Linked DNA regions of Paraburkholderia bryophila. The protein of the gene in region 1 interacts with the protein of each later gene in a pairwise test. Links are inferred from orthologs where the notes say so. Each region holds a gene or a part of one and is shown on either strand. Other genes may lie near its edges.

The links.
Region 2: the proteins of eno (region 1) and rpe interact in binary tests that used the Escherichia coli proteins (3 or more experiments, as listed by UniProt). The link is inferred for Paraburkholderia bryophila from one-to-one orthologs.

The regions. Positions count from the first base shown.
Region 1 is NZ_JACCAS010000001.1:4,565,223-4,568,470, reverse strand. What follows is about bases 320-3,248. They hold eno (phosphopyruvate hydratase), read right to left. Parts: upstream 2,462-3,248; coding sequence 1,178-2,461; downstream 320-1,177. Other genes in these bases: kdsA (3-deoxy-8-phosphooctulonate synthase), read right to left, coding at 2,654-3,248; ftsB (cell division protein FtsB), read right to left, coding at 615-1,049; GGD40_RS20485 (IS1182 family transposase), read left to right, coding at 320-486. Outside these bases: more of GGD40_RS20485, read left to right, coding at 1-319. UniProt on the Escherichia coli protein: Catalyzes the reversible conversion of 2-phosphoglycerate (2-PG) into phosphoenolpyruvate (PEP). It is essential for the degradation of carbohydrates via glycolysis.
Region 2 is NZ_JACCAS010000001.1:3,292,791-3,296,035, forward strand. What follows is about bases 112-3,037. They hold rpe (ribulose-phosphate 3-epimerase), read right to left. Parts: upstream 1,954-3,037; coding sequence 1,270-1,953; downstream 112-1,269. Other genes in these bases: trpE (anthranilate synthase component I), read right to left, coding at 112-151; GGD40_RS14770 (phosphoglycolate phosphatase), read right to left, coding at 527-1,255; apaG (Co2+/Mg2+ efflux protein ApaG), read left to right, coding at 2,231-2,605; GGD40_RS14785 (hypothetical protein), read right to left, coding at 2,681-2,842; mltA (murein transglycosylase A), read left to right, coding at 2,871-3,037. Outside these bases: more of trpE, read right to left, coding at 1-111; more of mltA, read left to right, coding at 3,038-3,245. UniProt on the Escherichia coli protein: Catalyzes the reversible epimerization of D-ribulose 5-phosphate to D-xylulose 5-phosphate.

The DNA.
Region 1 (3,248 bases):
CGCGGGCAGGTACTGCGCTACAGCACGACAAACCGCGCGGGCTATCAGGAGTTCAGGTCCGATCCGTCGCGCTGCGGCACCTGTGAGGCGCGCGGCCAATGCACGACGAGCGCAAACCATGTGAAGGTGGTCATCCGGCACGTATGGGAGCGCGCGAAGGAGCGCGTCGATGCGCGTCGCCTGACCGACTGGGGCAAGGCGATCTACAAACGGCGCAAGGAAACGGTGGAGCGCAGCTTCGCGGATGCCAAGCAGCTGCATGGGCATCGCTACGCGAGGATGCGCGGGCTGCGCAAGGTGGCCGAGCAGTGCCTGCTCGGCGCTGCGGCGCAGAACATCAAGAAGATCGCGCTGCTGGTGGCACGCCTGCGGGCGTGTTTATGCGTGCGCCAGCGGCCCGGCAATCGCCTGCAGTGGCTCATCGCTGCACTTCTGGCCCGTTTCAACCGCCACGTCGTGCTTCACTGCCAGATTTGCTTTGCCTGAAAAACAAAACCCCACGCTCCGAAAAACGTGGGGTTGGTCAGCAGTCTGAAGCCGCTTTTAAAGCGGCTTTTTTTCATGCTCAGAGAATCGCACTCAGCAGGCATTGATCGCGCGTTGCACGACCCGACTCAATGCGCGGGCTTCTTCTCTTTCGCCGCGCTCTTCGCACCGTGCTTGCGATCCGGCTTCGCGCGCGACTCCGGATTCGGCACCATATGCAGCGGCGCCGCCGAAACCTCACCGCGCGTCGACGTCGTCACCGACGGCGTGTTCGCGGTCGGCAGCGGCGCATTCGGCGACACGAACTGCACGAACACTTCGCCGTCTTTCACCATGCCCATTTCGTAGCGCGCCCGCTCTTCCACCGCGGCCGTGCCGCTCTGCAAATCCTGTACTTCGCCCTGAATGCGCTCGTTGCGCACTTTCGAATCGGCGTTCTTCTGCAGTTGCTGCGCCAGTTGCTGCTGCAACTCGTGCACACGCAACCAGCCGCCGTGTCCCCACCAGAGCGGGTACTGGATCAGCGCCAGCAGAACGATCAGGACAGCAGTGACAAGCCGCATGAAGTAAGCACAATAAATACGCGCCGCCCTGCGCTATACGCAGGGCGGCGAGGTGAATCAGAAACGAAGGATAACCGGCTCATCGGTTAGCACGGGTGGCGTGACCATAAGTTTGGCCAGAACACACCTTAGCGCAGATTGTAGAACGCCGACTTGCCCGGGTAGCTTGCGATATCGCCGAGGTCTTCTTCGATACGCAGCAACTGGTTGTACTTCGAGATGCGGTCCGAACGCGACAGCGAACCCGTCTTGATCTGACCGGCATTCAGGCCGACCGCGATGTCAGCGATCGTCGAATCTTCGGTTTCACCCGAACGGTGCGAGATCACGGCCGTGTAGCCGGCGCGCTTGGCCATTTCGATGGCCGCGAAGGTTTCCGTCAGCGTACCGATCTGGTTGATCTTGATCAGGATCGAGTTGGCGATGCCCTTCTCGATGCCTTCCTTCAGGATGCGCGTGTTGGTCACGAACAGATCGTCGCCGACCAGCTGGATCTTCTTGCCGAGCTTGTCGGTCAGCGTCTTCCAGCCTGCCCAGTCGCTTTCGTGCATGCCGTCTTCGATCGACACGATCGGGAACTTGTCGGCGAGGTTCGCCAGGTAGTCCGCGAATTCCGTCGACGACAGTTGCAGGCCTTCGCCGGCCAGTTGGTACTTGCCGTCGTGGTAGAACTCGCTCGCTGCGCAGTCGAGCGCGAGCAGCACGTCTTCACCAGCGCGGTAACCCGCTTTTTCGATAGCTTGCAGGATGGTCGACAGGCATTCGTCGTTGCTGCCGAAGTTCGGCGCGAAGCCGCCTTCGTCGCCCACCGCCGTGCTCATGCCGCGATCCGACAGGATCTTCTTCAGCGCGTGGAACACTTCGGCGCCGCAGCGCAGTGCTTCGCGGAAGGTCGGCTGGCTGACCGGCACGATCATGAATTCCTGGATGTCCAGGCTGTTGTTCGCGTGCGCGCCGCCGTTGACGATGTTCATCATCGGCACCGGCAATTGCATGGCGCCCGAGCCGCCGAAGTAGCGGTACAGCGGCAGGCCGGCTTCTTCAGCGGCAGCCTTCGCGACGGCCATGGAAACAGCCAGCATCGCGTTCGCGCCGAGGCGCGACTTATTGTCGGTGCCGTCGAGTTCCAGCAGGGTCTTGTCGAGGAAGGCCTGCTCGGAAGCGTCGAGGCCCATGATCGCTTCGGAGATTTCGGTGTTGATGTGCTCGACAGCCTTCAGCACGCCCTTGCCGCCGTAACGGCCGGCTTCGCCGTCGCGCAGTTCGATCGCTTCACGCGAACCGGTCGACGCGCCCGACGGCACCGCCGCGCGGCCCATCGTGCCCGACTCGAGCAGCACGTCGCATTCGACGGTGGGGTTGCCTCGCGAATCGAGAATCTCTCGACCGATGATATCTACGATAGCACTCATGGTTTCCTCAAGAAATGACGTTGAATTCTTTACTGTGACACTGTACCAGGCGCCTGTCGCGATGCAGAAAACCGGTCTCCCCGGCCAACTGCCTGCGCGCCGATACGTTCGACGACCATTGCGTGCACTCCCCGCATGCCGGCGACCGGGCTCATTATGCAAGCCGATCGTGACACACGGCGAATGCCTGAATCAGTTGAAATTGCTTTCGAGGAACGGCGCGCGCTTGACGGCCTGATCGAGCGTAACCAGCGTCTCGAGCAGATCGGCCATGCGATGCAACGGCACCGCATTCGGACCGTCCGACTTGGCTTCGGCCGGATTCGGATGCGTCTCCATGAAGAGCCCCGACACACCGACCGCCACCGCGGCACGCGCCAGCACCGGCACGAATTCGCGCTGACCGCCCGAACTCGTGCCCTGCCCGCCCGGCAACTGCACCGAGTGGGTGGCGTCGAACACGATCGGCGCGTGGGTTTCGCGCATGATCGCCAGCGAGCGCATGTCCGACACGAGGTTGTTATAGCCAAACGACACGCCGCGTTCGCACGCCATGAAGCGGTCTTCCGACAGACCGGCTTCACGCGCGGCATCGCGCGCCTTGTCGATCACGTTCTTCATGTCGCCCGGTGCGAGAAACTGGCCTTTCTTGATGTTGACCGGTTTGCCCGAACGCGCGCAAGCATGAATGAAGTCAGTTTGACGGCACAGGAAAGCGGGCGTTTGCAGCACGTCGACCACCGACGCGACCTGCTCGATCTCGTGCTCGGCATGGACGTCGGTCAGC
Region 2 (3,245 bases), 1.3 Mb from region 1 along the record:
CCAGCAGGAACGAGTTGGCGCCGTTACGCTCGCTCTGCGCGAGCTTCAGGTACAGCGATAGCGGCGTTTCGAGGTCGGCGAGCGCTTCGGCGATCAGCGGAATGCGATTGAAACCCTCGTTGGCGAGGGACTGGAATTCGAGTTCGGTCATGTTCCGATCCTGTACGGTGATCCGGCGGCAGCATGCGTCGGACAAAGCGGGGCGTTGCGCGGCCGGTCAGGGCGTTCGTTCGACAGTTTCGACACGATGATGATACCGACCGGCGCGAGTTTCCCATCGACGCGTGCAAGCAGTGTCAGCGCAGGACGGTACCTTGTGGGTACACGCAGGCCGATTCAACCGATGCAGCGAAACAAGACGATGGAAAAAACGCGTGAGCGCAGCGAAGCAAAAAACGGTTGCCGAAGACGAACTTCAGCGTACCTCAGGCGAGGTTAGCGCGACCAGCGACGCCAGGGCCAGGCTCCCCGGTCGATGCTAATCAGACTCCGTTTTTTGTTCAGAAACATGAGAATGGTGGACTTTTCAAGTCGTTGAATGGTGCGCTGCGATCGCCTTGGCGGCGTCGAGCAGCGAGGCAACTATACCATCGGATTTTATTTCTTGTATAGCGCGACCATGGTTGTAGCCATAGGGCACGGTCAGCGTCGCCATGCCCGCCGCACGGCCGGCCAGCGCGTCGTTTTCCGAATCGCCGATCGCCACCGTGGCTTGCGGCTCGACGCCTAACTGCGCCGCGGCGGTCAGCATGGGCAGCGGGTCCGGCTTCTTTTTCGCGAGGCTGTCGCCGCCGAGCACGACGCTGAAATATTGGGCAAGCCCGTATTGCTGCAACAGCTCGACCGCGAACCGGTGCGGCTTGTTGGTCACGCAGGCGAGCTTGATGCCGGCCTCGCGCATGGCGCTCAGACCGGCTTCCACGTCGGGATAGAGCCGCGTGTGCATGCCGTTGATCTTGGCGTACTCTTCCTGATAGATCGCGAGCGCTTCGTCGAAACGGTCTTGCGCATGCTCCGCTTCGAAACGCGGCGCCAGCACGCTGCGGATCAGATGCTCCGAACCTTTGCCGACATAGCCGACCACTTCTTCACGCGAGGTTTCGATCGCGTCGAGTTGCGCGAGCATGCCGTTCAGGCCGGCGGTGAAATCGTCGGCGGTATCGATCATCGTGCCGTCGAGGTCGATGATCGCGGCTTGCAGGCGCGGACCAGTGAATGCCGGCGAGGGAAGCAGGGCGTGAAGCGGGGCAGTCATAGGGTGTGCAGTTTTTAGTGCTGGATGTTGGCGAGCGCCGCGCGCATCTTGTCGATCACGACCTTGTGATCGGGCTGGCCGAAGATCGCCGAGCCGGCCACGAAAGTGTCCGCGCCGGCCGCCGCGATTTCGGCGATGTTGTCGACCTTCACGCCGCCGTCCACTTCCAGATGAATCTCGCGGCCGGTGCGCTCCTTGTACGCGTTGATACGCGCGCGCGCTTCGCGCAGCTTGTTGAGCGCTTCAGGAATAAACGACTGACCGCCGAACCCCGGATTCACCGACATGATCAACACGAGGTCGACTTTGTCCATCACGTGATCGAGGTAGTTCAGCGACGTGGCCGGGTTGAACACCAGACCAGCCTTGCAGCCGTGGTCGTGAATCAGCGACAGCGTGCGGTCGATATGGTCCGAGCCTTCAGGATGAAAGCTGATCAGATTCGCGCCGGCCTTGGCGAAATCCGGCACGATCCGGTCGACCGGGCGCACCATCAGATGCACGTCGATCGGCACGTTCACGTGCGGGCGGATCGCCTCGCACACGAGTGGCCCGATGGTCAGGTTCGGCACGTAATGGTTGTCCATCACGTCGAAGTGAATCCAGTCGGCGCCGGCGGCGACGACGTTGCGCACTTCCTCACCCAGACGGGCGAAGTCGGCGGACAGAATGCTGGGGGCAATGCGGAATTGCGTCATGGCGGGGAAGGATGCAAGCGGGAAAGCGTCATTTTACCGTTTTGTGCGCTCGGAAACCGGCTCGCGGACGGCGCGCGTCACTTTCGCGATGCGCGCCGTGAAGATGACAAAACGTCTGAATGGCCCTTGGCCAGAGGGATTTGTCCGGTTGCGGCCCTGCCGCGCATCAAGCAGAATGCCAATCCATAAGCACCGCGTCGCCAGTGTGCCCGCAAACCATTGGCATACGGGCTTTCCCGCGATTTTTCACAGCCCGTTTCACCAGATCGGAATCAGGATGAGCCAGTACGAATTCAGCGTCTCGGCGCAGGTGCAGTTTCTGCCCGAAGAGTCGGACCCGGAGCGCCGCCAGTATGCGTTCGCATACACGCTGACCATCCGCAACACGGGCCAGGTGCCGGCTCAATTGATTGCTCGGCATTGGGTGATTACCGACAGCGACAATAACGAGCAGGAAGTGAAGGGGCTGGGCGTGGTCGGCCACCAGCCGCTGCTCAAACCGGGCGAGCACTTCGAATATACGAGTTGGGCCGTGATCGGCACGCCGGTCGGCACAATGCGTGGCGAATATTTTTGTGTGGCGGAAGACGGCGAGCGCTTCGAAGCGCCGGTGCCGGAATTCATCCTGCGGATGCCGCGTACTTTGCATTGAACCGAGGCCGCTGACGGCGGTCTCTTAAACACTCCAACGCGCTTGGGCTTTTGCTCCGGGTGTTACGCAGAAGGCCTACTGCGGTTTCTGTTTTTTATGCTGTTCGGTCGAGTGGGCGCGCGTTATTTTCTTCTTGCCGGACGACGTCCACACCACGATAAAAACCAGCAGGAAAAGCGCGAGGAGCGACTCCAGCGCGAAGATGAGCATTGGGTATTCGTCGAACAGATCAGACATGGCGGTTTCCATCAAGAACGAACATTGTATGCGGTTTGTCCGCACGGCCGGAGCATGGCTCGGCGCGCTTTCGGTTGCGGTGATGCTGGCGTCCTGCGGAGGTGGCGGCGCGGTCCGGCCTTCGTTGTCGCCACCCACGGGCGCTGCGATCATACCCGGACAGATTGCCTCGACGCGGCTCACGGCGGTTGCGTGGCAACAGGTGCCGGGTTGGCAGGACGATTCGCTGATCGGCGCGACCGCCGCGCTGCGGCAAAACTGCGTGAGACTCGCGCGTCAGCCGAACTGGGCGCGCGCATGTGCCGCGGCCTCACAAATCGACGATCTCGACGTCACCAGCGCACGGGCTTTTTTCGAGGCCTATTTCACGCCGTTCCAGCTAGCGAATAACGACGGCACGCTC